One region of the Halobacillus sp. KGW1 genome, then DNA from elsewhere that is predicted to be linked to it. Evidence: predicted binding sites of a transcription regulator. Region 1 holds the regulator's gene; the other holds the start of a gene.

The links. The regulator NrdR, encoded in region 1, represses ribonucleotide reductase genes. The targets are predictions, from matches to a motif close to AACACNATATATNGTGTT.
Region 2: the regulator NrdR is predicted to act here: its motif matches at 9,964-9,981, upstream of AXG56_RS06935 (vitamin B12-dependent ribonucleotide reductase).

What each region holds. Positions count from the first base shown of each region.
Region 1 covers NZ_LSOC01000002.1:1,497,573-1,512,480, reverse strand. Annotated here, with positions in the region: gene hflK (FtsH protease activity modulator HflK) at 188-1,171, shown strand; gene hflC (protease modulator HflC) at 1,168-2,094, shown strand; gene polA (DNA polymerase I) at 2,256-4,895, shown strand; gene mutM (DNA-formamidopyrimidine glycosylase) at 4,913-5,752, shown strand; gene ytaF (sporulation membrane protein YtaF) at 5,801-6,400, shown strand; gene coaE (dephospho-CoA kinase) at 6,457-7,056, shown strand; gene AXG56_RS08510 (glyceraldehyde-3-phosphate dehydrogenase) at 7,188-8,222, shown strand; gene speD (adenosylmethionine decarboxylase) at 8,469-8,846, shown strand; gene AXG56_RS08500 (hypothetical protein) at 9,000-9,374, shown strand; gene nrdR (transcriptional regulator NrdR) at 9,413-9,877, shown strand; gene AXG56_RS08490 (replication initiation and membrane attachment family protein) at 9,946-11,301, shown strand; gene dnaI (primosomal protein DnaI) at 11,318-12,250, shown strand; gene ytxC (sporulation protein YtxC) at 12,379-13,197, shown strand; gene thrS (threonine--tRNA ligase) at 13,545-14,908, shown strand, end outside.
Region 2 covers NZ_LSOC01000002.1:1,214,908-1,229,815, reverse strand. Annotated here, with positions in the region: gene AXG56_RS06985 (type II secretion system F family protein) at 1-470, opposite strand, end outside; gene comGA (competence type IV pilus ATPase ComGA) at 424-1,434, opposite strand; gene AXG56_RS06975 (shikimate kinase) at 1,533-2,015, shown strand; gene AXG56_RS06970 (YqzE family protein) at 2,065-2,250, shown strand; gene AXG56_RS06965 (YqhG family protein) at 2,453-3,259, opposite strand; gene AXG56_RS06960 (DEAD/DEAH box helicase) at 3,256-4,899, opposite strand; glycine riboswitch at 5,077-5,165, shown strand; gene gcvT (glycine cleavage system aminomethyltransferase GcvT) at 5,331-6,431, shown strand; gene gcvPA (aminomethyl-transferring glycine dehydrogenase subunit GcvPA) at 6,454-7,803, shown strand; gene gcvPB (aminomethyl-transferring glycine dehydrogenase subunit GcvPB) at 7,796-9,259, shown strand; gene AXG56_RS06940 (rhodanese-like domain-containing protein) at 9,341-9,721, opposite strand; gene AXG56_RS06935 (vitamin B12-dependent ribonucleotide reductase) at 10,076-12,649, shown strand; gene mntR (transcriptional regulator MntR) at 12,820-13,251, shown strand; gene AXG56_RS06925 (patatin-like phospholipase family protein) at 13,372-14,259, shown strand; gene AXG56_RS06920 (SA1362 family protein) at 14,287-14,688, opposite strand.

The sequences.
Region 1 (14,908 bases):
AAGATTACTTTAACAATATCTAGATATAATACCAGTGAAACCCTTTCATCCAAGGTGTTTTCTCTTTTAAGCAGAAGCTTCCCTCGCTTCTGCTTTTTTTTGTGATTTTTGGTAAAAATATACTAGTTTTGAAACCTTTTTGTAACAAAAACGTAACTAAAATATACATAGGTGAGGGGGATTCCGGATGAGTATGAAGCAGTTCTATACATGGGTTGGTCTCGGACTGGCCGGATGTCTATTAATTCTTGTACTTATTACTACGTGGTACACGGTGGATGAGTCGGAGCAGGCGGTCGTTTTAACCTTCGGTAAGGCGGAAGAAGGGGTCATCGAACCAGGACTTCATTTCAAGATGCCGTGGCCGATACAAGAGGTCGAAAAATTATCGAAGGAAACGTTCAGTCTGGACTTCGGTTTTAATGATGGAGAAGAGGCAGATAAAGTTACGATGATTACAGGGGATGACATGATCGTACAGGCAGACCTTGTCGTTCAATGGAAGATTACCGAGCCCACTGGGTACTTATTCGCGTCCGAAGATCCGGAGCAGGTACTTTTCAATGCCACCTCTTCTTCGTTAAGAGGGGTAATCGGAAGCAGCCAAATTGATGAGGCGCTTACTTCCGGGAAAGCCGAGATTGAGAACCAAGTGCGTGAAAATCTCGTTTCCTTGATGGATCAATACGATGTCGGCATCTCGATCATTGATGTCCGTCTGCAGGAGGTGGATCTGCCGAATGAAGAAGTGAGAGAAGCTTTCACGAAAGTTACAGATGCCAGAGAACAAAAACAAAGCAAAGTCAACGAAGCGGAGAAGTATGCCAATCAGATGAGAGAGGAAGCGCTCGGGGAGAAAGATGCAATTATTCAACGTGCCGAAGGGGATAAGGTAGAACGAATCCAAAATGCAAACGGGGCCGTTTCCAGGTTCGAGGCTTTATTATCGGAGTATGAAAGTCACGAAAATATCACCAAAGACCGGCTGGTCATGGAGACGTTGGAAAGTGTATTACCGGACGCGAACGTATATATTATGAACGACGATGGGGATACCATGAAGTATTTGCCGATACAGCAGCAACCGGTCCTTGATGGGTCTGTCCAACAGGAGAAAAAGCAGGAGCAAAGTCCGGAAGCGGATCAGTCTGAAGAGGAGGGTGCATCTTGACGGACGATATATTTGAAAAAAAGAAGACGAAGAATAGAGATATAAGGAAATACGCGAAGGCGGGGGTTGCTCTGCTTGTCATCATCTTTCTTCTCTTAACAGGAATAAGCTCTGTTGTTATTGCGAAGGAAGGGGAGTACAAAGTAGTCCGGCAATTTGGTGATATTGTGAAGATCCATGAAACACCCGGACTCAAATTCAAGGTTCCTTTCGTTCAGGAAGTATCGACATTGTCAAAGAAGAAGATGGTGTACGACGTAGAAGAGAAAGAGATTACCACATTGGATAAAAAGCGTATGATCATCGACAATTACGCCGTTTGGAGCATTGAAGATCCGGAGAGAATGATTGCCAATGCCAGGACGGTAATCGGTGCGGAAGCAAGAATGGGTGAGTTCATCTTCTCCATTGTCCGCTCGGAGCTTGGAAAGATGGACTTTTCGGAAATTATTAACGAAGAAGAGAGTTCCCGAGGTGTGCTCAATGATGAAATTACATCGAAAGTAAATGAATATCTGGCTCGTGACAACTATGGAATTGTCGTGGACGACGTCCGGATTAAACGGTCGGATCTTCCCGAATCGAATGAAGCAGCTGTCTTCAACCAAATGATTACGGACAGAGAAAAGATAGCGCAACAGTATTTGTCGGAGGGGGAAGCGGATAAGAGCAGAATCAGGGCGGAAGTCGACAGGGAAGTACAGGAGATGTTGTCGACAGCCAGAGCAAATGCAGAGAAAATCCGTTCGGAAGGAGAGCAGCAGGCAGCGGCTGTTTACAATGAATCTTTCTCCAAAGACCCTGAGTTTTACCGACTCTACCGAACCCTTGAATCCTATGAAACGACAATTGATGGAGAAACGACGATTATTCTCCCTCAGGATTCTCCTTATACCGATCTCTTGCAGGGTTATATCGAATAACAGGAAGGTGGCGTCTTTTTCTTCTCTGCTGTAATCATGGTAGAATGAAGAAAAAGGCGTTTTATTCATGCTCATGGGGTAACATAGGATGGAGATGACAGGACGAATGACGTCGCCCCCTGTGATCCCGGATCGCCGTTTTTAAGAATAGGAGTGAGTTCATGGCTGAGAAGGTCATTTTAATTGATGGAAATAGTATAGCTTACCGGGCATTCTTCGCTCTCCCTTTACTGAACAATGATAAGGGAGTTTATACGAACGCTGTCTATGGTTTTACGACGATGCTGCTAAAAATACTGGAAGAAGATAAACCGGATCATTTACTTGTTGCATTTGATGCAGGGAAGACCACTTTCCGCCATGCTACGTATAAAGAATACAAGGGCGGCCGTCAGAAGACACCGCCGGAGCTCTCGGAACAGTTTCCTGTACTGAAAGAACTGCTCGAGACATTCGGGGTTCACAGTTACCAGCTGCAAAATTATGAGGCGGATGATATCATCGGTACGCTTGCCACAGAAGCCGGCGAGAAGGGAATGGATGTCCAAGTCATTTCCGGTGACAAAGACCTGCTGCAATTGGTCAACGAACAGATTACGGTCCGTCTTACGAAGAAGGGGATTACAAATGTCGATACATATACGCCTTCTTTCCTTCTGGACAAAATGGAGGTCAGACCTGATCAGATCATTGATTTAAAAGCGCTTATGGGAGACAGCTCTGATAATATCCCCGGAGTACCGGGTGTCGGTGAAAAAACAGCGGTCAAGTTGTTGAAGCAGTTTGAAACGCTCGAGAACCTGTATGAGAACATAGATCAGGTGAGCGGGAAGAAGCTGAAAGAAAAATTGGAGGACAATAAGGAAGAAGCTTTCATGAGTAAGCAGCTTGTGACGATTGAGAGACAAGCGCCGATTGAAGTGGGTCTTAAGGATATTGCGTATGAGGGATATCCCTCCCAAGCAGTCAGTAACTTCTTTAAAGACCTTGGATTTCAATCCCTGCTTTCCCGCATTCAAGGGGAAGAAGGAGAATCCGAAGCGAAGACGGAACTTCCCGATATAGAAGTGGAAGTGATAGAAGAGCTGAAAGAAGAAATGTTTACGGGCAGGGAAGCGCTTGTGGTGGAAATGCTTTACGAGAATTATCACACGGCTCCCATAGAGGCCATTGCTATAGTCAATGAGGAGAAGAAATATGTCCTGACTCTCGAGCAGGCGGTTAAATCCCCGGTCTTCAAAAAATGGGCTGAGGATGACGCACGGGAGAAATGGGTGTTCGATGCCAAGAGAACGCTTGTAGCGATGCTTCGGTATGGAATTGAATTGAAAGGAATTACCTTCGATTTACTTTTAGCTTCTTATTTGATCAATCCTTCTGAGAACAATCACGACATCCCGGCTGTCGCACACAGACTTGGGGAGGCGGAAGTGAACTATGATGAAGAAGTGTACGGAAAGGGTGCGAAGCTGAAGCGTCCGGATGAAGATCGTACGTTCTACGAACATATCAGCAGGAAAGCATCTGCCCTATACCATATGAAGAGTAAAATGGAGGATCAGCTCGTCCAAAATGAACAGTTTAACCTCTACAATGATTTGGAAATGCCGCTTGCGCTGATCCTTGGCAGAATGGAACACAGAGGTGTCCGTGTGGATGTTGGTCGTTTGGAAGAGATGGGAGAAGAACTGGAGGCACGCTTGAACAAGGTGGAGGAAGAAATTTATGAACTTGCCGGTGAGCCGTTTAACCTCAATTCGCCTAAACAGCTCGGCCCTATTCTGTTCGAAAAGCTCGAACTTCCCGTCATTAAGAAAACGAAAACGGGGTATTCCACTTCGGCGGATGTATTGGAGCAGTTGGAAGACAAGCATCCAATCATTACGAAAATATTGTTGAATCGTCAATTAAGGAAGTTGAAATCGACCTATATCGAAGGCCTTCTGAAGGTTGTTCACAAGGATACACACAAAATTCATACCCGCTTTAATCAAGCTCTCACACAAACAGGTCGGTTGAGCTCGACGGATCCAAACCTTCAGAACATTCCAATCCGCCTGGCAGAAGGACGGAAAATCCGTCAGGCCTTCATCCCTTCAGAAGAAGGATGGGTGATGTTCGCAAGTGACTATTCCCAAATTGAACTGCGTGTTCTTGCTCATATTGCCCAGGACGAAAAGTTGATTGAGGCGTTCCGTGGGGGCGAGGATATTCATACACAAACGGCTAGTGAAGTGTTTGGAGTTGCGCCGGAAGAAGTTACGAGTAATATGAGGAGACAGGCGAAGGCGGTCAATTTCGGAATCGTTTATGGAATCAGTGATTACGGCTTGTCTCAGAGCCTTGGCATCACGAGGAAGGAAGCTCAGGCGTTTATTGATAAATATTTCGAATCCTATCCAGGCGTCAAATCCTATATGGATGAATCGGTTCGTGAGGCTAAGGATACCGGGTACGTGAAGACGTTCATGAACCGGAGACGTTACCTTCCTGACATTAAGAGTCGTAACTTCAATAAACGCGGGTTTGCCGAGCGGACTGCTATGAACACCCCGATCCAGGGGAGCGCAGCCGATATCATCAAGAAGGCGATGGTCGATTTGGAAAAACGCCTCGTAGAAGAAAAACTGGAGGCGAAAGTGTTATTACAGGTACATGATGAATTGATCATTGAAGCACCGAAAGAAGAAATTGAGAAACTGCAGGATTTAGTAGCCTCCGTCATGGAAAGCACCGTGGAACTGGATGTACCTTTGAAGGTGGATTCCTCTTACGGAGATACTTGGTACGATGCAAAGTAAGTGAGGAGAATGAAAGAATGCCAGAACTACCGGAAGTAGAGACGGTCAGGAGAACGCTCCACCATCTCGCCATTGGAAAAGAAATCGCCTCCGTATCCGTCTATTGGGGGAACATCATCAAACATCCGCAGGATCCAAAGGAATTTGATCGTCTTCTGAGAGGGCAGACGATCAGGGATATCGAGCGAAAGGGGAAGTTTTTGATTTTTCAACTGGATGACCTCTCTCTCGTTTCCCACCTGAGAATGGAAGGGAAATTCGGTGTCTATGAATCCTCGATGGAGAAGCCTAAACATACGCACGTCATTTTCCACTTCACGGACGGCACGGAACTCCGTTATAACGATGTGAGGAAGTTTGGCACGATGCATGCGTTTCGAAAAGGGGAAGAGTCTTCGGTGAAGCCGTTAGTACAGCTTGGACCTGATCCATTTGAGGAAGCATTCACTTTGGATTACTTCTATATGAAACTTATGAAGACGTCCCGTAACATGAAGGCCGTTCTCTTGGATCAATCCATCGTAGCGGGGCTCGGCAACATTTATGTGGATGAGGCACTCTTCCGCGCCAAAGTCCATCCGGAGAGAATAGCGAACACGTTGACACGAGAGGAAGCTGCAAAAGTACGCGAGGCGAGTATTGCTGTTATTCTCGAGGCGATCGAACAGGGGGGTACCACCATTCGCTCCTACTTGAACAGCCAGGGGGAGATCGGTATGTTCCAACAGAAGCTGCGTGTCTATGGAAAACAGGACGAGGATTGTGTGGAGTGCGGGACGCCTATTGAGAAGCGGAAGGTGAGCGGTCGCGGCACCCATATATGCCCAAATTGCCAGCGGCTGGTTGTCTCCGAGTAACCTCAGGTCTGTGAACCCATATCCTGTGTAGCAGGAGGGTGATTTACCTTGAGTATCGGTTTGTTCATTTTTTTGTTTGTGACAGCAGTCAGCATCGACAGCTTTGGAATCGGCTGTGTATTAGGTTTGAAGAAAGTAACCATTGCAAAGAGAGCTGTCCTATCGATCGCTTGTTTGTCCGGTGTTGTGTTTTTGCTCTCCTCCTATTTCGGGCATTTGCTGATCGCTTATGTCTCACCGGAAGTGGCGGAGAAAACGGGAGCATCAGCCCTGATTTTCATAGGTATATTCTTTCTTTGGCAGTTTTTTAAGAAGAGGAAGCCGCAGAAGGAAGATGATTCATGGTTTAAGCCGGCGGAGGTACTGAATGATCCCGTCGCGGCAGATGTGGATCATTCCGGGGGTATCCGGGGGAAAGAAGTCTTTCTCTTGGGTATCGCCTTGTCCCTGGACTCTATCGGAGCGGGAGTAAGCGGAGCTATGATCGGGATGCCTACACTAATGACGTCGTTGTTTATTACACTGGCTACGTTTCTCATGCTGGCAGGCGGTATATGGAGCGGCAGACATTTAAGTGAGAAAGTGGAGAGTATATCCATCCTGCCGGGCGTCCTGCTCATTATCATCGGCTTAATTAAACTTTCATGAGTGTTGGAATAAGAGGAGAGCCATGTCTCTTCTCTATACATAAAGGGGGGCGTGTCATGACTGTTGTCATCGGATTAACCGGCAGTATAGCCAGCGGTAAAAGCACTATCTCTGCTATGTTTAAAGAATTGGGTATCCCGGTTGTAGATGCCGATGTGATATCGAGGAAAGTGGTGGAACCTGGTGAAGCTGCATACACACGTATTGTTGAAGCATTCGGCTCTGATATTTTGTTGGAGGACAGGACGATTGACCGTAAGAAACTCGGGGGCGTTGTCTTCTCCAATGAAGAAAAGCGTAAGGAATTAAACGGCATCGTTCACCCTGAAGTGAGAAAAGAAATGGTTCGTCAACGGGAATGCTATAAGGAAGAAGGACACCGTGCTGTTGTATTGGACATCCCGTTACTTTTTGAAAGCAAGCTGACGGATTATGTCGAGAAGACGTTAGTCGTTTATGTAGAGGAAGAAACGCAGCTCCGACGTTTGATGGAACGTGATCAGTCGACCAGTGAGGATGCAGAAGCAAGAATTGCTTCCCAAATCCCGGTAAAGAAAAAAGCGGCTCTTGCCGATGCGGTCATTGATAATAATGGATCTGTCGAGCAAAGCTTCGACCAATTAAAAGACATACTTCAAAGGTGGAACATCGTATAATAACACGTCGGGATTCCGACGTGTTATTTTTTTGTGAAAAAATGCACTCTTTTATGTAAAAGCGCTTGCAATATGTTATACTGTTTCTGTGAAAAGGGTTAAAAAGTATATCATATATAGGGGGCTGGAACATGGGAAAAACAAAGATTGCCATTAATGGGTTGGGAAGAATTGGCCGTATGGTTTTTAGAAAGGCTGTCATCGATAATTCTGTAGAATTGGTGGCTGTAAACGCCTGTTATCCAGCTGAAACCATTGCTCATATGCTGAAATATGATAGTGTTCACGGTCGATTTGAAGGCAAAATCCAAGCGGCGGAAGGGAATCTTGTCGTCGATGGGAAGGTCATTCGCTTGTGTTCAACACGAGATCCGCATGAGCTGCCGTGGGATGAACTGGGTGTCGATATTGTCATTGAGGCTACCGGCAAATTCAAAACGAAGGATGAAGCGTCCCAACATATCGAAGCAGGAGCAAAAAAAGTCATCATAACAGCTCCCGGTAAAGAAGTAGATGCTACGATTGTTATGGGAGTAAATGAAGATAGTTATGTACCGGAACAGCATCACGTCCTGTCCAATGCTTCTTGTACGACCAACTGTCTTGCTCCTGTTGTAAAAGTATTGGAAGACCAATTTGGTATCGTCAACGGCTTGATGACTACTGTTCACTCTTTTACAAACGATCAGAAGAACCTGGATAATCCACATAAGGACCTCCGCCGCGCCCGGGGCTGTACACAGTCAATTATCCCGACTTCGACAGGGGCTGCAAAAGCATTGGGAGAAGTGATCCCGAGCATGCGGGGGAAACTGAACGGAATGGCGCTGCGGGTGCCTACTCCAAATGTATCCCTTGTTGATCTCGTCGTTGATGTGAAACGCGATGTGACGAGAGAAGAAGTGAATGAGGCGTTTGCTGGTATGGCAAGGTATGAAATGAAAGGAATCTTGGAATTTAATGAGGAGCCGCTCGTTTCCATAGATTATACGACGTCCCCTTCTTCTGCGATCATCGATGGATTGTCCACCCAGGTGATCGAAGAGCGTAAAGTGAAGGTGCTGGCTTGGTATGACAATGAGTGGGGATACTCCTGCCGGGTTGTTGACCTTGCTAAATATGTCGGGAATATGATGCAGCAGGAGAAAGCGGTCCGCGTGTCTTGAGAAAGCACTAGAAAGCATCCCGAATGTATCGTATACTAGGACCCGGTGACTATGGTTTGCTATATTTGAAATAAATCTTGCAAATTACGGGTAAACCATATATACTTTCTTTTGAACTTCTGAATTTCTTATGTTTTCATGTCTACTCAAAGGGTTAGGACCTCTCAGGACTAACTTTCCCCCATGGTAGTGCATGACTGTTATTTCAGAGGGGAAGAAGTTAATGTACAAAGGGGGATCCTTAATATGGATACAATGGGAAGACACGTAATTGCTGAACTATGGGATTGTAATGAAGAGAAATTGAATGATATGTCGTATATAGAGCAGGTTTTTGTTGATGCTGCTTTGAAAGCGGGAGCAGAAGTAAGAGAGGTCGCTTTTCATAAGTTCGCTCCACACGGGGTGAGCGGAGTGGTCATCATTTCCGAATCGCACTTGACGATTCACAGTTTTCCGGAGCATGGATATGCAAGTATCGATGTCTACACGTGCGGCGACCGTATTGATCCGAACGTTGCAGCCCACTACATCGTTGAAGCACTGGAAGCAGGGAAGAATGAAACCGTGGAAGTGCCGAGAGGGATGGGACCTGTGGAAGTACAGGAATCTCGCGCCCTTTAAAAAGAGAAACGCAGTAAATCAAGCCGCGCAGAGAAGTCTGTGCGGCTTTTTTGTATGGGGTCAACTCTCCTTTGGTAACTGTTATTTCTTATTTTGAAGAATCATGTTAAAATGATGGAAGATCATGTCGAATGGATTGAAGGGGCCAGATAAGTGAAAGCATTTATATCAAGATATATCAGTAATCACTCAGAAACCAGTGAACAGCATAAGGATGAAGAACTTGTCACACACTATTATAAAGCAAAGCGTGATGACGTTTTCCGTGCCGTGGAAGAACTGTTTCCCGCACCCTCGCAGATTGTAGCATCCTCGAAGGAACGCGGCGAACTTACGATTAAATATAAAGGGAAAAGGCGTGCTTTCATTGTTGTGACTATCATTATGGTCCGTCCTTTCCGTACCGCTGTTGATTTTTCCGTAACAACGGATTCCGGTGGACCCGTTGATTTCGGATACAGTCGGAACACCATTGTTTCGTTGTATAAGCAGTTGGACAGCCAATTTCAGCCTGTCGATCCATCATAAGCGATGTGGAAACGAAGACGATGTGGAGTTGATCAATTTTGAAATGCCCTAATTGCCACTACAAGAGTACGAAGGTGCTTGATTCGCGGCCGATTGAGGATGGCCAGGCCATACGCAGGCGGAGAGAATGTGAACAGTGTGACTTCCGCTTTACCACGTTTGAACGAATTGAAGAAGTTCCTTTGATTGTAGTGAAAAAAGAAGGCACAAGAGAAGAATTCAGTAGAGAGAAATTGATGCGGGGCTTGATCAGAGCTTGTGAGAAGCGCCCGGTTGCGGTCGAGGAACTGGAAGGTGTGACACTGGACATCGAGAAAGAACTCAGGAACCGCGGCGTCTCGGAAGTGTTGAGTAAAGATATAGGAGAAATGGTCATGGGGCGTCTTTCTGGAATTGACGAAGTCTCTTATGTCCGTTTCGCATCCGTCTATCGACAATTTAAGGACATCAATGTTTTTATTGATGAACTGAAGGATTTAATAAAACACGAAGATGACAAATGAGCCGCATTGGCTCATTTTCTTTTTCAAGGGAAACCGGGTAATATGAAAGGAAGAAGGAGGTGCGGAAGATGAATCATTCGATAGGGAAGTTACTCCCGGTAGATGGTTTTCGAGTTGTGAAGCGGGGGGAGCTGCCGAGGAATTTTCATCGTTCGTTATCCCATTTGTATCAACCGATCGTCGGTCGTCTGGCGATTTCTTTATATCAGATTTTATTATCGGAGTCTGAAATGAATGCTGCAGAACAAGTACAGACCCACCACACGTTGATGGGCTATCTGTCTGCGCCATTGGATAAGATCTATGAAGCCAGGAAGAAGCTGGAGGCAATCGGCCTTCTGCGTTCTTTCCAGGCAGAAGGGGAAGGGGCTCATGCCGAATACATGTATTACCTGTATCCTCCCTTCTCTGCGGAGGAATTCTTCATGGATGATATGCTCTCCCTTCTGCTTTACCATGAAATCGGACAGCGCAAATATGAAAACTTAAAAGAACGGCTCATCTGCAAAGAGTACGTTCTGGATGGTTTTGGAGAAGTCACTGCAACTTTCGATCAGGTATTTCATGCGAAAATGCTTGAGACCGTACAGGCCGAGACCACCTCCCTTGCGGATAAGCAGAATCAGAAAGAGAGCCGAGGGCCTGTGACGTCCCAAACGAAAGTGGATTTCGACTGGCTCCATCATGCTCTAAAGAAACGGATGTATCCGAGTGAACAGATTCTTACAGGACGGAATAGAAAGTTAATTCTTCAGCTAGCCACGCTGTATGATTTATCAACGATCGACATTGAAAAAGCCGTGACGTGGGCGATTGATGAAAATCATTATCTCGTAGAAGAAGAATTTAAAGCCGCCTGTCATGATTTTCTGAAGGAAAAGCCTGTCCCGAAGAAGCAGTCTAATATAGATGCTCGAGAAAAAACACAGGACACAGGAGCGGAAGAAAGTGTGAGTAAAGAAGATCAGTTTATTGCCATGCTTGAAAGGAAATCACCAAGGGAACTTCTTGAAGACCTTTCTCAGGGCAACAGGGCATCTGACCAGGATTTGAAGCTGATTCGGGACGTCATGACAGAGCAGGGAATCAACCCCGGGGTCATGAATGTTCTTGTTCACTACGTGCTTTTGAAAACAGATATGAAATTGTCCAAGTCTTATTTGCAGAAAATAGCCGGGCACTGGGCACGGAAAAACGTGACTACTGTGCGTCAGGCGATGAATCTTGCTAAGGCTGAGCATCAGAAGTATCAGCAGTGGGGTCAGCAGAAGTCACAGAGACGTGTGAATACGAAAGAAGAAGTCATTCCGGCTTGGTTCAACAAGGACGCAGGATCCGGTGAGAAAGTTTCTGCTTCGGTTAACGTGGATACGGATGATATCGCTGCACGTATAAGGAAGTTGACAAGCAGAGAGAACGGATGAATGAGGAGGTGGCAGAATGGAACCGATCCAGAAATCATTGAAGAAATGGATGAGAAACAATAAAACCTTTCAAGATCGAATGAACAAAATGAAAGAAGAAGTGCTCCAGTCGGAAGATGTACGGCAGCTGATAGAACACCATCCGGAGTTGACGGAGAAGAGCATGGAGAAGAATCTCATTAAGCTCTATGAGTACCAGTCCCAATCGAAAAACTGTGAAAAGTGTCCGTCACGTGAAGCGTGTATTAATATTCTCCCTGGATACGTGCCGCGTGTGGAAGTAGATGGCCAGGAAGTGAAGCTTGCTTACGATAAGTGCAGCCGACAAAGGAAGCGGGAAGAGCATGAACAGCAAAAGTCACTTGTCCGGAGTCTTCACATGCCGAGGGAGATCTTGGAAGCCTCTCTTTCAAGACTGGATCTTCAAGACCCCGACCGCAGTGCGGCAGTGGAACAAACGGTCCGTTATATTGAAAGTCTTTCTGAAGAGCTTCCGAGCAAAGGGTTGTATTTTCATGGACCTTTCGGTGTCGGGAAAACGTATTTTCTCGGAGCTATAGCCAATGAATTGAGCGAAAAGCATATTCCATCCATGGTCATCTACATGCCGGAATTCGTCAGAGAGATGAAAGCGTCTATAAAGGACGATTCCATCAATGATAAAATCAATGCGTTTAAAGAAACCCCCGTATTAATGTTAGATGACATTGGTGCAGAATCACAATCAGCATGGTTCCGGGACGAAGTATTGGGGAGTATTCTTCATTACCGAATGATGGAGAGACTTCCTGTGTTCTTCACATCGAACTACACGATCGATGAGTTGGAGAAAGTCTTGATGACATCCAATCGCGGCGATGTAGATCAAGTGAAGGCGAAGCGGATTACCGAACGAATTCGCCAGCTCAGCGAGAGTGTGTTAGTGACCGGCCGGAACCGAAGAGGGTAACGATGAGGAAAGATGAAGATGGAAATGGCATGATTTCTTCTGGACTGACATAAACATAACAAGGAATAGACGGCGTCGCAGGCGCCTTCTAATACCGTATCGGAAAGTCGGGATGAGGGGGAATCTTGGTGTTTGGCATTCACTTTTCTAATCGCGCGGAAGCGGTTATCTTTTATAATGCAATTGTCACGGAGCAGAGGTTGTGGTTGTTCAAGGAGTACAATGAATTCTATGAAGTCGAGTTGGTCAACGCCTCTCTGAACGGCAAGGCTTACGTCGAGGCAATCCGTTCTTTTCTTCAGGTCATAAGGAAAAGGAAGATGCTTGGTTGGATGGAAGGAGTCCTGAAGCATCGTTACCATTACGAAGATATGGAAGAGATACACCGCATGCTCGAGATCGGACAGGACTTTGAAGCGCATCCCCCGGCAGGTGTAAAGCTTCCGCCCGTTTATCACTATCTGCGCGCCTTCATCCAGGATTATTTGGCCGGGCGGACGTACGTGGAATTTGATGAGATGGCTGCTGCCTGTTTAGAAAACGTTCATGAGTCTGTTATTGAATACACGGGTAAAATCATTGACGAGTACAAGCAGGAGGAGTCCTATCAGTTGATGCTCGATTCCTGGCGGCAGCGTGTCCACCATAAAGATACCGGTGTCCAACTGCTTCATCTCCTGGATGATGGCGGACTGGTTTATTACCATGATGAAGGAAATCCTGTCCGGGATTCGGAAACAACGCTATACAAGAAACAATATCCGGATGCATCCATTTCAGAACTCCCAATCAAGTGGCCGGTCACGACCGCTCTTGTTCATGCCCCTGAACAGTTGATCATATATTCAGATCGATCGCAGGATTCCAACCTGGAGCTCTTGATGAATATTTTTGAAGAAAAAGCATCTTGGAAACCGAAATCGAACTTTCCATTCGACAACGCTTGATTTCCTCTTTGTTAACGGATATAATACCTACATATTAATAAATCAGCATGGAAGAGGACACGAGCGATTAGTGACGCATGACCAGAGAGAGGGGCCTATAGGCTGGAAGCTCCTTCCTGACGGCTACATTGTTTACCACCTCCGAGCTCTGCCTGTGAACAGTTTTTAGTAATGGGCAGCGTTTGATCCGCGTTAAGGATGACGAACGAGCCGCGTACGTCCTGGACGGAAGCGGAAACTAGGGTGGAACCACGAGTGCTAACGCTTGTCCCTTGGCTTATTTTGCCGAGGGATAAGCGTTTTTTGATTTGTCTGCAAGGAAGAAAGTATAGAAGGAGTGTTGGGAAATGGCAACAATTCAAATGAAATTTCCAGATGGTAACGTAAAGGAATTTGAACAAGGAACTACAGGGGAAGCAATTGCCCAGTCTATTTCACCGGGGTTGAAGAAACAGGCGCTGGCTGTCAAATTAGATGGAGAACCTTATGATCTGCGACGTCCGATAAATCAGGATGGATCCATTGAGATTCTGACTTATAAAAACCAGGAAGGCATTGAAATCATGCGTCACTCCACAGCTCACTTGATGGCGCAGGCGATCAAGCGCATTTATGGGGATGTGAAGTTCGGTGTAGGCCCTGTGATTGAGAACGGTTTTTACTATGATATCGATATGGAAGAATCGCTGACGCCGGAAGATCTGCCTAAGATTGAGAAAGAAATGCAAAAAATCATTGATGAGAACCTGGAAATTGAGCGCATTGAGGTATCCAGAGAAGAAGCAATCGAGAAGTTTAAAGAGATTGGTGATGACCTTAAATTGGAACTGATCGACGCTATTCCGGAAGGAGAGCAGGTTACCCTTTATCAGCAAGGGGAATTCTTCGATTTGTGCCGCGGGGTCCACGTTCCGCAGACGAGCAAAATCAAAGTGTTTAAGCTGTTGAGCATTTCAGGAGCTTACTGGCGCGGGAACAGTGATAACCAGATGCTCCAGCGTATTTACGGGACTGCTTTTGAGAAAAAGGCGCACCTCGATGAGCACTTAAAGATGCTTGAGGAAGCGAAAGAGCGTGACCACCGTAAGTTGGGGAAAGAGCTGGAGATTTTCACAATCAATCAGAAAGTCGGACAAGGTTTGCCGATGTGGCTTCCTAAAGGTTCCACCATTCGTCGCACAATCGAACGTTATATCGTGGATACTGAAGAACGACTCGGTTACGATCACGTCTATACGCCGGTGCTTGGAAGTGTAGATTTGTATAAAACGAGCGGTCACTGGGACCACTATCAGGACGATATGTTCCCGACAATGGAAATGGACAATGAAGACCTCGTTCTCCGCCCGATGAACTGTCCGCACCATATGATGGTTTACAAGAATCAGCTTCATAGTTACCGGAATCTGCCGGTACGTATTGCGGAGCTTGGTACGATGCACCGCTATGAGATGTCTGGAGCTCTTGCCGGCCTTCAACGTGTTCGTGCGATGACGTTGAATGATGCCCATATCTTTGCAAGACCTGACCAGTTGAAAGATGAATTCATGCGTGTCGTTCGACTCGTCCAGGAAGTGTACCGCGATTTCGGTATTGAAGATTATTACTTCCGCTTGTCCTATAGAGATCCAGAAGACAAAGAGAAGTATGTTGACAACGACGCTATGTGGGAAAAAGCACAGGCGATGCTGAAAGAAACAATGGAAGACAT
Region 2 (14,908 bases), 280 kb from region 1:
CTGGTGGATTCTCCTTCAAAGAGTTGGATGAAATTAGGCAAGACGGTCCTTTTCATGATTGTAAAAGCACCAATGAGGAAAACTAAGAGCAGAAGAGGGTATCGGAGGACGCGGGTGATTCTTTCTTTGTATTCTTTCTTCATTTCCATAAGCTGTTTGGTCTGACGGAAGATGTGAGGCAGGTCGAAGTGGATGTTGCTGAAATATAGAAAGTTGGTTACGGTTTTTGAGAAGCAGGCGTGTTTATAGGCCTGATCAATCGTATCTCCTCTTCCAAGTGCTGTAATCAGTGACTCTGCGACAGGCTTTAACCGTGCGTCCCAACCGGTCATTCTTAAAGCCTCAAGCAGAGGATATCCCTTACTGAGGATATGACTGAGTCTATGAAGGAACAGGATTTGCAAATGATCCGGCAGCCTTCGATCAGAGGAGCGGACCTGCTTCCTTTTTCTCAATAAAGCCGAGAGCATAGGCTTTCCTCCTCAGTTTCTGGAATGAATGAAAAAGATGTGGGGAAGGTGCGGTCCCGAGCATCGCCCGGCGTAGGAGCTCTCCTTCAAGCATTTCGAGAATAGCCGCTCGTTTCGGCAGCTGTTTGTTTGCCGTAATTGGAACGAGCTGCTGAGCGGCGATAGCAATGAGGGACTGCTCCAATTCCGCCTGCTGGATGTCCATCTCCTTCAAACGGTGAATGGTTCCATAGGCATTCATTGCGTGAATCGTACTGATGACGAGGTGCCCGCTGAGCGCTGCTCGAAAAGCGAATTTTGCTGTTGCCTGGTCCCTGATTTCTCCGACCATCAATAGATCAGGATCATGACGAAGTGCCGCTTTGAGACCGGTGTCATAGGTAACACCGGCCCGTTCATTTACCTGGACCTGAATGATGTTGTTCAGATTCTTCTCGATGGGATCTTCAAGCGTGATGGCCTGGAAGGAGCTCTGTGTCATGAGGGATTGAATCAAGGCGTACAGGGTGGTTGTTTTTCCACTCCCTGTCGGTCCGGTAAACAGGATCATTCCGCTTCGGTGACGAAGCCAGGATTCCAGACGGTTCCGCTGATGAGGGAAGAGGAAGAGTTGTTCGAGTGGCATATGGTTCATCGGATTCAGTATGCGAATGGCGAGACTCTCCGTTCCGGTAATGGGAAGAGTGGAGAGACGGAGATCGAAAATCGAGTGGTTGTTTCTGTAAGGGATGGTGCCGTTCTGGGGGCGCTTCTGTTCACCAATGTCCATACCGGAAGTGAACTTGTAATAGGAAAGGATTTTCTGATACATAGGCAGTGGAAGTTTCGAGTGGAAAATTCGTTCCCCATGGATGCGGAAATGGACGTTCGCGTTCTCGGAGTAAGGTGTGAAATGGATATCGGAGGCAGACTGCTGAATCGCGGAGAGGACGAGGTCGTTTGCGCGGGTGGCGACGGAGTTCAAATGAATAATCACCTCATTTCTAAATTTATACATAGAATTATATTCGACAATGATCGAGTAAATCCTGCTTCAGGAAAAAATAAAAAGGGGGCCCGTCAATGATTTTTATCGTAGGTTTCATGGGAAGCGGAAAAACGACCGTAGCAGAACAGCTTGGAGAAGCAACCGGGTACAAAGCGGTGGAGATGGACAGAGAAATCGAACGTCTGGAAGGGATGACGATTCCTGAGATGTTCGAGCGATACGGAGAAGCGTATTTCCGTTCTGCGGAAACGCGTTTTCTAAAAGGGCTTCACGGGGACGGCATTGTTTCCACCGGGGGAGGCGTCATTCTCCAGGAGGAAAATCGAAGAATTCTTGCAGAAGGAACCGTCGTTTATTTAAGGGCGGAGTGGGAGACGATCACAGCACGTCTCGCCGGCGATAAAAATCGTCCTTTGTGGTCCGGTGCATCTTCTGACAAGCAGAAGCGGTTTCAAGAACGCCTTCCTTATTATAAGGAAGTGGCGGATATCACCATTGATGTAGATAAGAAATCACCACAGGTAATAGCGGAGGAAATACAATTGCGTCTAAAATAATGGTGATAGGTACATACTAGAACCAAACGGTTAAAAAAGAGGGATTCAAATGGACAAGAATGATTATGTGAAATTTTTGACAGAAGAAATGGTCAAGTACATGCATTTGTCTAAAGAAGAAAAAAGGTTGAGGAAGGAAGAGAAACCTTCCAAGAAATCATCCTCGTATTGGTTCGGCATTCTTCCCTTTGCTTGGAAGTTGTTTAAAAGAAAAAGAAGGATTACAAATCCTTGAAACCGAAAAAGCCGCTGAGAAATCAGCGGCTTTTTTCAGCTTGTTGAAGAAGTGATATGCAGGAAGGGAAGGCGAATCAAGTAAAATGAGCGCTTCCACTGGCCCGTATGCCTTTTCTCTATGTCTTATCCGTTTGTGGATTCCCGCTCGCCAAACGCAGACGCGGCAGATGAGAGGTTCTTCTCTTCCGCCGACTGTTTTGTTATCGTTTGGTCAGCCACTCGGCACTCGTATTCTGCGATAGGTAAAAAAGACCGCCGTTTATAACGTCCCACTCAATTCTCGGTTTGTAGCGGATGTCGAGCTGTTCTCTTTCCCTTGTGAAAGAATCGAGGTCAATGTCTTCCGACTGATAAAATGTTTCTAACAACTCTCTCTCTTTATTCCATTCTAAAATGGATTCTTCCGCCCATTTATTCGTTCTCGTTTGAATATGCTGTTCCAGATGCTTTTGTATGCGTACATAGGCGTTCTTCAAGGAAATCACAGGTGTCATCGGGAACGTATAGTCGGATACGGTTGATTCAAACCGCAGCGGCATGATCCGCTCCATCATTCCGACCATAAGCGTCCCGTGAATGAGGTTTATACCAATGGATAAAGGTTCGTCCTTAGCTTGTTTTCCTCTGTATTGGAGCTGCAGGTTTAAGATGAGCCATGGACTCATCGCCCTGTTTGTGCCAGGGGTATCGATGACTTCGTACAAACGAGCCGTCTTCCCTTTCTTAATGGCTGTATGATAGAGCGAGTGCAGCTTCGGAGTGCCGGCATGAAGATAAATTCCTTCTTTTTCTGTATGGTTGGTATCGGTGAAGGTCAACTGCATCGGGTTTCCATCCCGGTTCATTTTCTTCATATAATGCCAATAGAACGGGCGGTTCATAATCTCTTCATCCATTTCACTGGTCAGCTGGACCGTAAAATGTCCTTTAGCTTTGTCTATAATGGAACAACCGTATGTTTCAAAGAAAGATTGGACGAAACTTTCGTGCGGGTTTGTTTCATTCAACTGGATTCTCTCCTCTCATTTACGCTGTATTCTACGTAGCTGACCAGATTGTTCAGTTTTATATTCACTTCGCCCTGACTCTCCGACTGCTTAAGGATCGACTGTATCTGCTGATCGAATGACCCTCCAGGTATTTGCTCCAGAATGTGATCCAGGTCTCCGACCGCATTCTTAAAGACTTCAATTTTCTCATAAAGCATATTCATGATATGGTCTTCAATCGTATTTTTGATGGCAAAGTTATAAATCTTGACGTCGTTTTCTTGACCGAACCGGTGAATCCTGCCGATTCTTTGTTCGAGGCGCATCGGGTTCCAAGGCAGGTCGTAGTTGATCATGTGGTGACAGAACTGCAGATTAATACCTTCTCCGCCCGCTTCGGTTGCTACCATGACTTGAGCCTTATCTCTGAACAACTGCTTCATCCAGTCCCGCTTCCCTTTATTGAACTTTCCGCTGAATGGGACCGAGGTAATTCCGTGCTGCTGCAGGTACCACTGGAGATAGAACTGGGTTGCCCGATACTCTGTGAAAATAATGAACTTTTCTTTTGTCTGTTCAATTTTTTCGATCATTCGCTTCGCTTTCACATGGTGGGGAAGACTACCGACCGCCTCCATGATGTCATCATACAAGGCGCTTTTCTCTTCCGGTGCTTTCTTCTTTAATTCTTGAAGCGACAGGAAACAGGCTTCTCTGGAAGAACATAATTCTTTCGCAAGGGTCAGCCACGTAAACGAAGGGTGTGAAGCTTTCAATGTCTCGAGGCTTTGGTAGACTTTTGCCTCTTCCTCGGAGAATTCCAGGCGTTCATTCGTCACTTTCCGCTTGGAAGCATCCAGTCCTGTATCCTTCCGCCGGTTCCGAATCATTAATTTTCCAACAAGAGAATGAATGTGTTCTGTACGTTCGTCTTGATCGGCATTCTTCTGGTATTTCTTTTTGAAATCTGTCAGGTTTCCCAAATATCCTGGTTTCAATATGGAGACGAGATTGAACAGGTCGCTCAGTTTGTTCTGTATCGGTGTTGCCGTGAGTAACAGGCAGTAAGTCTTTTTCAGCGACTGGACAAATTGATAGTTCTTCGTCTGGTGATTCTTCAGTTTATGTGCCTCATCAATGATCACCAGGTCGTAATCAATACTAAGTATTTCCTCTTTATGCTGTTCTCTTTTCGCCATATCAATCGATGTGACCGTTATTTCCCATTCTTTCCACGATGCATGTTTTTTTCTGGGAGAAGCGGCCTGAATATAGAATTTCTCGTTCAATTCCTGTATCCATTGGTTCACGAGAGATGCAGGCGTGAGAATCAATACTTTCTTCGCCCGCCCTCTGATCATAAGCTCTTTCAAAATCAGCCCTGCTTCCAGTGTCTTACCGAGCCCCACTTCATCAGCCAGAATCGCCCTGCCATGCATATGGTGGATGACCTTGGAGGCAGCTTCTATCTGATGTTCCATGAAGTCGATATGGGGAAGGTGTTCAAGGGAAAGCAGACCATCAAAGTGTGGGACCGTTTGGAACTGTGCCGCTTTATAGGCAAGTTTGAATCCCTCCCAGGAACTCAGTCTTTCCGAAGAGTCCAAATGACCGGATAATGTGTGTAAAAACGCTTCATCTGGATGAATTTGAATCATATGGAATCGCTCCTTTTTCTAATAGTTTGCCTTTCGTAAAGATTGTGAATAATTTGTTGAATTCCCATGTCTTTTGTAAAGAATGCGTGATATAATGTAGCTGAATTTGAAGTGAAAACCGCATCCATAAGCTATAAAATAGTATGCCCGCTGCAATCTAATAAAATACGAAAGCGGATGACTGTAATGGGAGAGACTACTACCGTGGCGCCGAAGGAGCAAACAATCTTTGTGAATCTCTCAGGCAAAAAGACCTTTACAGGACGCAACTCTGGAGAGCGTCTGCGAAGAAGCAGACCGCCCAAGAAGCAAGCGGACGGATATAGGAATCCGTACGTGAAACTTTCTGGCTTACATGGACAGAGACTCCCTTGATTACAGGAGGAGTCTCTTTTTTTATGGATGATCACATTGCATAAGGAGTGGTTTGGATGACAGAGTTGAAGCGTACCCCTTTGTTCCCTGAATACAAAGAACTCGGAGCAAAAACGATTGATTTCGGAGGTTGGGATTTACCTGTCCAATTTACGAGTATCAAGGAGGAGCATGAGGCTACACGAACGGCTGCCGGGTTGTTCGATGTATCCCATATGGGAGAAGTGATGGTGGAAGGACCGGGCAGTCTTCCTTTTCTACAGAAAATGTTGACGAATGATGTTTCTAAATTGGAACCGGGGAAGGCCCAGTATACGATCATGTGCTATGAGAACGGTGGGACGGTCGATGATTTGATCGTCTATCATCTGGACGAAGCGAAATACTTGCTCGTCGTCAATGCAGCGAACAGAGAAAAGGACTATCAGTGGTTGAAAGATCACCAGACAGGCGATGTGACAATCCAGGATGTATCGGATGAATACGTTCAACTTGCTGTCCAGGGTCCCAAAGCAGAAGAGATCATGCAGACATTGACGGACAGCGACGTTTCTTCCATTAAGTTCTTTCGTTTTCTATCCGATGTCCGCTTGAAAGGTGTATCAAAAGAAGCTATTGTCTCACGGACCGGATACACCGGCGAGGATGGGTTTGAAATATACCTTCCTGCAGAAGCTGGAAGGGAGCTATGGCAGGCGCTTCTTACTGCCGGTGAGCCGCACGGATTACAGCCGATCGGGCTGGGGGCGAGGGATACGCTTCGATTTGAAGCGAATCTGGCGTTATACGGCCAGGAGTTAAGTGCGGATATTACTCCGATGGAAGCAGGTCTTGGCTTTGCGGTAAAAGTGAACAAGGATGCGGACTTCATAGGAAAGAACGTGTTGAAAGAACAGAAGGGAAACGGCCCTCAAAGGAAGCTTGTAGGAATTGAAATGATCGATAAAGGCATACCGCGTACGCATTATGAAGTGTTCGTCGGAGAAGAGAATATCGGTTTTGTAACGACAGGTACCCAGTCTCCGACTTTAGGAAAAAACATTGGACTTGCCTTATTGAAGAAAGAGTTTACAGAACCTGGCACGGAAGTCATTGTCCAAGTGCGGAAACGCCGTTTAAAGGCGAAAGTCGTCACTACACCATTTTATAAACGATAATTAAATGAAGGGGGAACTACGTATGGAATTTCGTTACCTGCCCATGACGGAGAAGGATAAGAAAGAAATGCTTGCAGCAATCGGAGTGGAGCACTCCGATGAGCTGTTTTCCGATATACCGGAAAGTGTACGTTTCAAAGGAGACCTCGATATAAAGGATCCGAAGAATGAGTTCCAATTGACGAAAGAGCTGTCCAATCTCGCAGAACAAAACGTTCATTTGAAATCCCATGTTTCCTTCTTGGGTGCGGGAGTCTACGATCACTATATCCCGTCGATCGTCGATCATGTTATTTCCCGTTCTGAATTTTATACGGCCTATACACCGTACCAGCCGGAGATTTCTCAAGGTGAACTCCAGGCAATTTTTGAGTTTCAAACAATGATCAGTGAATTGACGGGGATGGATGTAGCGAACTCTTCTATGTATGACGGCGGAACGGCACTTGCAGAAGCCGTAAACTTATCAGCCGGCCAGACGAAGAAAAAGAAAGTGCTCGTATCGAAAGCGATCCATCCGGAATCCCTTGACGTTATTCGATCTTATGTGAAAGGTCCCGGCCTTGAAGTCATTGAAATCGATCACAAAGAAGGAAAGACAGATTTGGAACAGCTGGAGAGAGAATTAGATGAGAATGTAGCCAGTGTCGTCGTTCAATATCCGAACTTCTTCGGTCAAATAGAACCCTTAGCCGAGATCCGCTCCATTGTGGATCAGGAGAAAAAAGCGATGCTTATTGCTTCCAGCAATCCTCTTGCGCTGGGTTATCTGACACCTCCTGGTGAATTTGGAGCAGATATCGTTGTTGGTGATGCGCAGGTATTTGGTATCCCTGCTCAGTTTGGGGGCCCACACTGCGGATACTTCGCCACGACGAAGAAACTGATGCGCAAAGTACCTGGCAGACTGGTCGGCCAGACGGTAGATGAAGATGGCAGACGTGGCTTTGTGCTCACGCTTCAGGCTCGGGAGCAGCATATCCGGAGGGACAAAGCTACTTCCAACATCTGTTCGAATCAGGCACTAAACGCTCTGGCAGCATCTGTAGCGATGAGCTCCCTGGGCAAGCAGGGCTTGAAGAAGATGGCGCGGATGAATATACAGAAAGCTGCCTATATGAAAAACCAGTTGGAGGCAGCGGGTTTTGAACTTCCATACAAGGACGCTTTCTTTAATGAGGTCGTTGTAAACGTCGGCCGTAATATTGCGGAAGTAAACAAAAAACTCCTTGCGAAAGGTTTCATCGGAGGGTACGATCTCGGTCGGATGTCAGAAGGATTGTCTGAACACATGCTGCTTGCTGTTACAGAAATCAGGACAAAAGAAGAAATTGATCAATTTGTTAAGGAAATGGGGGATATTCGTGGCTAATCAGGACTTTCCGTTAATTTTTGAATTGAGTCAAGAAAGCCGTACCGGATTCAGTCTTCCGGAGTTGGATGTACCGGAAGTGGACGTGGAAGGTATGATCGGCGAGAAATATGTTCGGAAACAGGAACCGGATCTCCCGGAAGTAAGTGAACTTCAAATTATAAGGCATTATACGGGACTTTCTAAACGGAATCACGGGGTCGACTCCGGTTTTTATCCACTCGGCTCCTGTACGATGAAGTATAATCCTAAAATGAATGAAGATGTTGCCCGCTTTCCTGGCTTCAGCCACATCCACCCGTATCAGCCGGAGGAGACGGTACAAGGTGCCCTGCATTTAATGTACGACCTTCAAGAATCGCTTGCTGCTATAACCGGGATGGATACCGTCACTCTGCAACCGGCAGCAGGTGCGCATGGAGAGTGGACGGGATTAATGATGATTCGTGCCTACCATGAAGCGAATGGGGATTACAACCGTACGAAAGTTATCGTTCCGGATTCTGCGCATGGAACGAACCCAGCCTCCGCAACAGTCGCAGGATTTGAAGCTGTAACCGTTAAATCCGATGATCGCGGGCTCGTCGATCTGGAAGATTTAAAACGTGTGGTCGATGAAGAGACGGCCGCCTTAATGCTGACAAACCCGAACACGCTTGGTCTGTTTGAAGAGGATATTGAAGAAATGGCATCGATCGTTCATGAAGCAGGCGGAAAGCTTTATTATGACGGTGCCAATCTGAATGCTGTTTTAGGTTATGCCCGCCCCGGGGATATGGGATTTGACGTCGTCCACTTGAATCTGCATAAGACGTTTACAGGTCCACACGGCGGGGGAGGACCTGGTTCCGGGCCTGTAGGGGTAACTGCAGAACTGGCGGCGTACCTGCCTAAGCCGATTCTGGTGAAACAGGGCGGTCAGTACATCTTTGATTATGATCGACCGGATTCTATCGGCCGGGTGAAGCCGTATTACGGTAATTTCGGCATCAACGTTCGTGCCTACACGTATATACGTACAATGGGGGCGGAAGGCTTGAAGAAGGTAAGTGAGTATGCTGTCATCAATGCCAACTACATGATGCGCCGCCTTCAGGAGTATTATGACCTTCCATTTGACCGTCATTGTAAGCATGAATTTATTTTATCTGGCAGACGTCAGAAGAAGCTCGGAGTACGGACGTTGGACATAGCAAAACGCCTGCTTGATTTTGGGTACCATCCACCGACCATCTATTTCCCGATTAACGTCGAGGAAGCAATGATGATCGAACCGACGGAAACCGAATCCAAGGAAACGCTGGACGGCTTTATCGATGTGATGATTCAAATAGCCAAAGAAGCAGAAGAGAATCCTGAAATTGTTCAGGAAGCTCCTCATACGACAATCGTGAGCCGCATGGATGAAACACAGGCGGCAAGGAAACCGGTATTGAGATACCGGAAAGGCGAATGAAAATAACCGGAGTCCCTTCAAGGACTCCGGTTTGCTTTTTTCTATCATGATTGGGATAATGAGTAATCTCCCGGCAGGATATTACTTCTTCGTTTTGATCTTTCCGGACCATTTTTTGAATCCGCTCTGCAGCATGTTCAAATCTTTGTAGCCGTTTTTATGCAGCAGCATAGCTGCACGTGCAGACCTGGCACCGCTTTGGCAGTACAGGTACACCGGCTTATCTTTGCGGATTTCAACAAGACGATTGCGCAGCTGCGATAGTGGAATATTTCTCGCGCCCAGTATATGTCCGCCTTCGTATTCTTTCGGTTCCCGGACGTCGATGAGCTGGGCTTTTCTGTATCCTTCGCGGAACTGTTCTTCCGTCAGTGTCGTCATGATTTTTCTAGCTTTGAAGTATCTATATAATCCAAAAGCAATGATCAAGACCAGTGCACCGATTAAAATCCATAAATCCATATGTGCCTCCCCCTTTTCTCTCTTTCTCTATCTATTATAGGAGGGAATCGTTTGCATTTCAAAAATATTTTTCCGTGTTTAAGCAAAAACATGCGCCATCATGGTTTTCCGATGGAAGTGGGAATGCAACAGATGAATAAATGGAAAAGAAGGATAATCGGCTGTTTTTGCTTCGGATTGCTTTTCAAATCGGCTTCGCTCGTAATATTATTAGATTGACAAATTTCTACCTTTTTGTTCAAAACACAAGATATTGAATATATTCTGAAAAAGGGCACAAGATATTGATTATATTTTTGAAAATGTGGTATGTTACTTATATCGATTTTTTATTTAGTAAGGGAGAGATGCAAGATGCAGACGTCAACCTCCACCGATGTCCATACAAAGATTAATGTGGAAAGACTGAACGCAGATATCCGTCAGTTTCCGCAAGTACATGAAATTACAGAAAACATGTCTATTACACACAAAGGCGTGTCCCGGCTTGTCATGTTGGACCGCTATGCATTCAAAGATACAGAGAAACTTACATTGTCGGAGGGAGACTTTGTTGTTCTCACGGTCAAAGACGATCCTAAGTTCCCGGCTCGAGGCTTTGGCTTCATTCATGAGATTGATTGGGAGAAGCACGAAGCTGTTGTCCGTGTCGAAGATGAATTCCTAAGCGTCCTTGACAGACCGGAAGAGCAGGAGTCAGGATTGATCCGCAGAAACCTTGACACGATTGATAAACCGTTAGAGGTATATTACGAACAGATCGCTCTTCGGAATGCGACAGGCCTGTCCGAAGTGGAAACAGATCCGCTTAAGAAACAGGAAAGTTTCGAGAAATTCTACGAAGAACTTTCTGATATGAATTTCATCCCGGCCGGCCGTGTGCTTTATGGTGCCGGTTCCCAAACGGATGTTACGTATTTCAACTGTTACGTGATGCCTTATATCCAGGATTCCAGGGAAGGCATATCCGATCACAGAAAACAGGTGATGGAAATTATGTCACGAGGAGGCGGTGTCGGTACGAATGGTTCCACACTGCGCCCACGCAATACGCTGGCCCGTGGAGTGAACGGTAAATCATCCGGTTCCGTTTCCTGGCTTGATGACATTGCGAAATTAACGCACTTGGTTGAACAAGGTGGATCGAGACGCGGTGCGCAGATGATTATGCTTTCAGACTGGCATCCGGATATTCTTGAATTCATCATTTCTAAAATGCAGAATCCACGAATCCTGCGTTACCTGATCGAAAATACAGAAGATGAACAAATTAAGCAGCTTGCCAAGGACAAGCTTAAATTCACCCCACTTACGGAGACGGAGAAAGATCTCTATCAGAGCGTCGTGAATTACAAGCATATCCAAGGACAAGGGGGCTTTACGGACCAAAGCATCCGCGAAGCAGAAGAAAAGCTTCAAATCGGCGGCACTTATACCGTTCATAATTCCGAGTTTTTGACGGGAGCCAATATCTCCGTCTGTGTCACAAAAGAATTTATGGAAGCTGTCGATCAGGACGCTGCCTACGAACTGCGATTCCCGGACGTGGAGAATTACACAGAAGAGGAAATGCGTGTGTATAACGAAGAATGGCACAACAGCGGCGACGTCCGTGAATGGGAGGAACGTGGTTTTGGAGTCCGTACGTACCGTACAGTCAAGGCGAAAGAACTTTGGAACTTGATTAATATTTGTGCTACGTACTCAGCAGAGCCGGGTATCTTCTTCATCGACAATGCCAATGAGAAAACTAATGCGACCGCTTATGGTCAAAAAGTCGTTGCGACAAACCCTTGTGGAGAGCAGCCGTTAGCGCCGTTCAGCGTTTGTAACCTTGCTGCCGTAAACTTGGCCAGTGTCGCCGATAAGGCTAACAAGCAGGTCGATTTCGCTAAGCTGAAACAAACGGTCGAGCGTGGTGTGCGTATGCAGGATAACGTTATTGACGCAACGCCATACTTCCTGGAAGAGAATAAGAAGCAGGCTCTTGGTGAACGTCGTATTGGATTAGGGGTAATGGGGCTCCACGATCTCCTTATTTACTGTGAATCCGTCTACGGTTCCGAAGAAGGAAATAAACTTGTCGATGAAATCTTTGAAACCATTGCGACCACGGCTTATCGTGCATCGATTGAACTCGCGAAAGAGAAAGGAAGTTTCCCGTTTCTGATCGGAGAGACAGAAGAAGAAACAAAGGAGCTTCGTGAGCGTTTTATCAACACAGGTTATATGAAAGACATGCCTGAGGATATCCGTAAAGATGTATTGACTTACGGTATCCGCAACTCCCATTTGTTGACTGTTGCTCCGACAGGTAGTACAGGCACAATGGTGGGCGTTAGTACTGGTCTGGAACCTTATTTCTCCTTCTCTTACTACCGAAGCGGACGTCTAGGTAAGTTTATTGAAGTGAAAGCAGATATTCTTCAGGAATATTTGGATGAACACCCGGAACAGGATCCAAACGAGCTTCCAGAATGGTTCGTAACCGCAATGACTCTCAGCCCCGAAGCACATGCAGATACGCAGTGCATTATCCAACGCTGGGTCGACAGCAGTATTTCCAAGACGGTAAACGCACCGAAAGGATACACGGTCGAACAGGTAGAGAGCGTCTATCAACGCCTATACCGCGGGGGAGCGAAAGGCGGTACGGTGTATGTGGATGGAAGCCGTGACAGCCAGGTGCTCACGTTGAAAGCAGAAGAGAATGATTTCGACGGCGAACAGACAGAACTCTTTGAAGAAGAGGAGAAGACGCCGCGTGTCGTTCTCATGGATACGATTCAGGAGCTCGACAAAACAAATGTGACGATTGGATCGGAAGTCGGTGACACCTGCCCGGTCTGCCGTCAAGGAACGGTAGAAGACATCGGCGGATGCAATACGTGCACGAACTGTAATGCGCAATTGAAGTGCGGACTGTAAAATGGAAGAAGCATCGGACAGGCTGTCCGATGCTTCCTTTTTTCTGGGTGCAGCATTCCTTGTCACTCAGGTTAAACTAGTGTATCATTTTATATTGGGAAACAGATCACCAGACCATTATCGGTAGGGTCGTGCCCATTTGTACATACAATGGTAATTGGGGGTTCATCATGCCAACACCAAGCATGGAAGACTATATTGAACAAATATATATATTAATAGAAGAAAAAGGATATGCCCGCGTGTCGGATATCGCAGAGAATCTCCAGGTTCACCCGTCATCCGTCACCAAAATGGTGCAGAAACTGGACCGCGATCACTACTTGAATTACGAAAAATACCGGGGTTTGATTCTGACGTCTAAAGGGAAAAAAGTAGGAAAGAGACTGGTGTACAGACATGAATTACTGGAGCAGTTTCTTGAAATCATAGGGGTCGATCATGAGAACATTTACGAGGATGTGGAAGGGATTGAGCACCATATGAGCTGGAATTCAATCGACAGGATTGGAGATTTGGTGCAGTACTTTGATGAAAACCCTGAACGTATGAAGGCCCTCCGTGAAGTGCAGAAGAAGAATGAAGAACAAAATGAAGAATAAGACATCAAGAGACGCTTGGAAAGATTCCATGCGTCTTTTTTTATTACATAGGGATTAGGTCCCGGTTGTTCTAAATTCCATTTGTCGCGTTTATAATGAACTAAAGTGGGGTGAGGCAGTATGAAAGTGGATGGAGTATTTTCGGGAGGCGGCATAAAGGCTCTGGCGTTTATCGGGGCCTTGGAAGAGCTCGAGGAACAAGGGTACAAATTCCGTCGTCTGGCCGGTACCTCCGCCGGAGCGATTCTGGCATCGCTGACAGCAGCTGGATTCACTTCGACAGAAATAAGGCAACGAGTGGAGAAACTCTCTTTTGAACAATTGGTAGATGTGTCGATTACAGACCGGCTCTTCCCCTTCTTGAAGTGGCTGCTTCTCTATTTCCGGATGGGGTTATATAAGGGGAACAAGCTGGAAGCGCTACTGTCTGAATGGCTGGAGGAGAAAGGAATACGGACGTTCGCAGACCTCCCTGAAGGTTCCCTGAAGGTCATCTGTTCCGACTTGACCCTTGGAAGGATTGTAGTTCTGCCCGATGATCTAAAGAAAGTCTATGGGATTGATCCTGCCACCTTTTCTGTAGCGAAAGCCGTTCGGATGAGTTCAGGCCTCCCTTATTTTTTCATTCCTGTCAAGATTCATGGCAAACGGGGGAAGTCTTTTATTATTGACGGAGGGGTTTTGAGCAACTTTCCATTATGGATATGGGAAAAAGCCGACGGATGCCGTACGAGGCCTATCATCGGAATGAAGCTGAGTGACGAACCGGATAAACTGCCGGAGCAGCAAATCAGCAATGCGATACAAATGTTCCACGCCCTTTTTAAGACGATGCAGCAGGCACATGATGCACGCTACATTTCCAAAACGATGAGCAAAGACGTTATTTTCATTCCGGTAAATGATGTGGAAACCACTGATTTCCATTTATCGGACGCGGAGAAGGAAGCTCTAATTGAACTCGGGCATGTCCATGCGCGGAAGTTCCTTAAGCGTTGGAGCAGATGAATAAGAATACATGAAAAAATCGAGCCATTAAAAAGTGGCTCGATTTTTGTCTTTGCTCTTATTTCCTTCTATAACGCGAAGCTGTGGACCGCTGCTTCTTTTTCTTCCGCGCTTACCTAAAGGGGAAGGCTTGCTTTGTGCTTTGACTACTGTTTTCTTCTTAACTACAGGAGCAGGCTGTTTATACTTTTGTTTGGATTGTTTAACCGCTTGTTTATATTTCTTCATCTCATTACGGTTCCCGCCGCCTCCAAATCCTCGGTTGCGGAGGAAAAGGAAATAAATAGCACCATAGATCAATACGGCGAAACCGACCATCATCAGGATGGAGTTCAGAAAGCTGGATGTGTTGGTGAACAGCTGGACAGCCACGAAGAAGACAGCAAGGCCGATGAGCGTGTACATGACAGGAGTCATCCACTTACGCATATATGTTCCTCCTTTCTAATATAAGGGTCATGGGTCATCTTCTGAAACACCCGTTGATTGTCTATACCCTAAACAGGGACATCTTTATCATGGAAAATGCTTTCTTGTGTGCTTATATGTGTTATTCAAATTGTTTCCTTATTTCATCGTTTTATGCAAATATTGTCTGCCTTATTCATCTGTACATTCAGGGTTTTCCAATGGAGGGTCGTACCTTTAT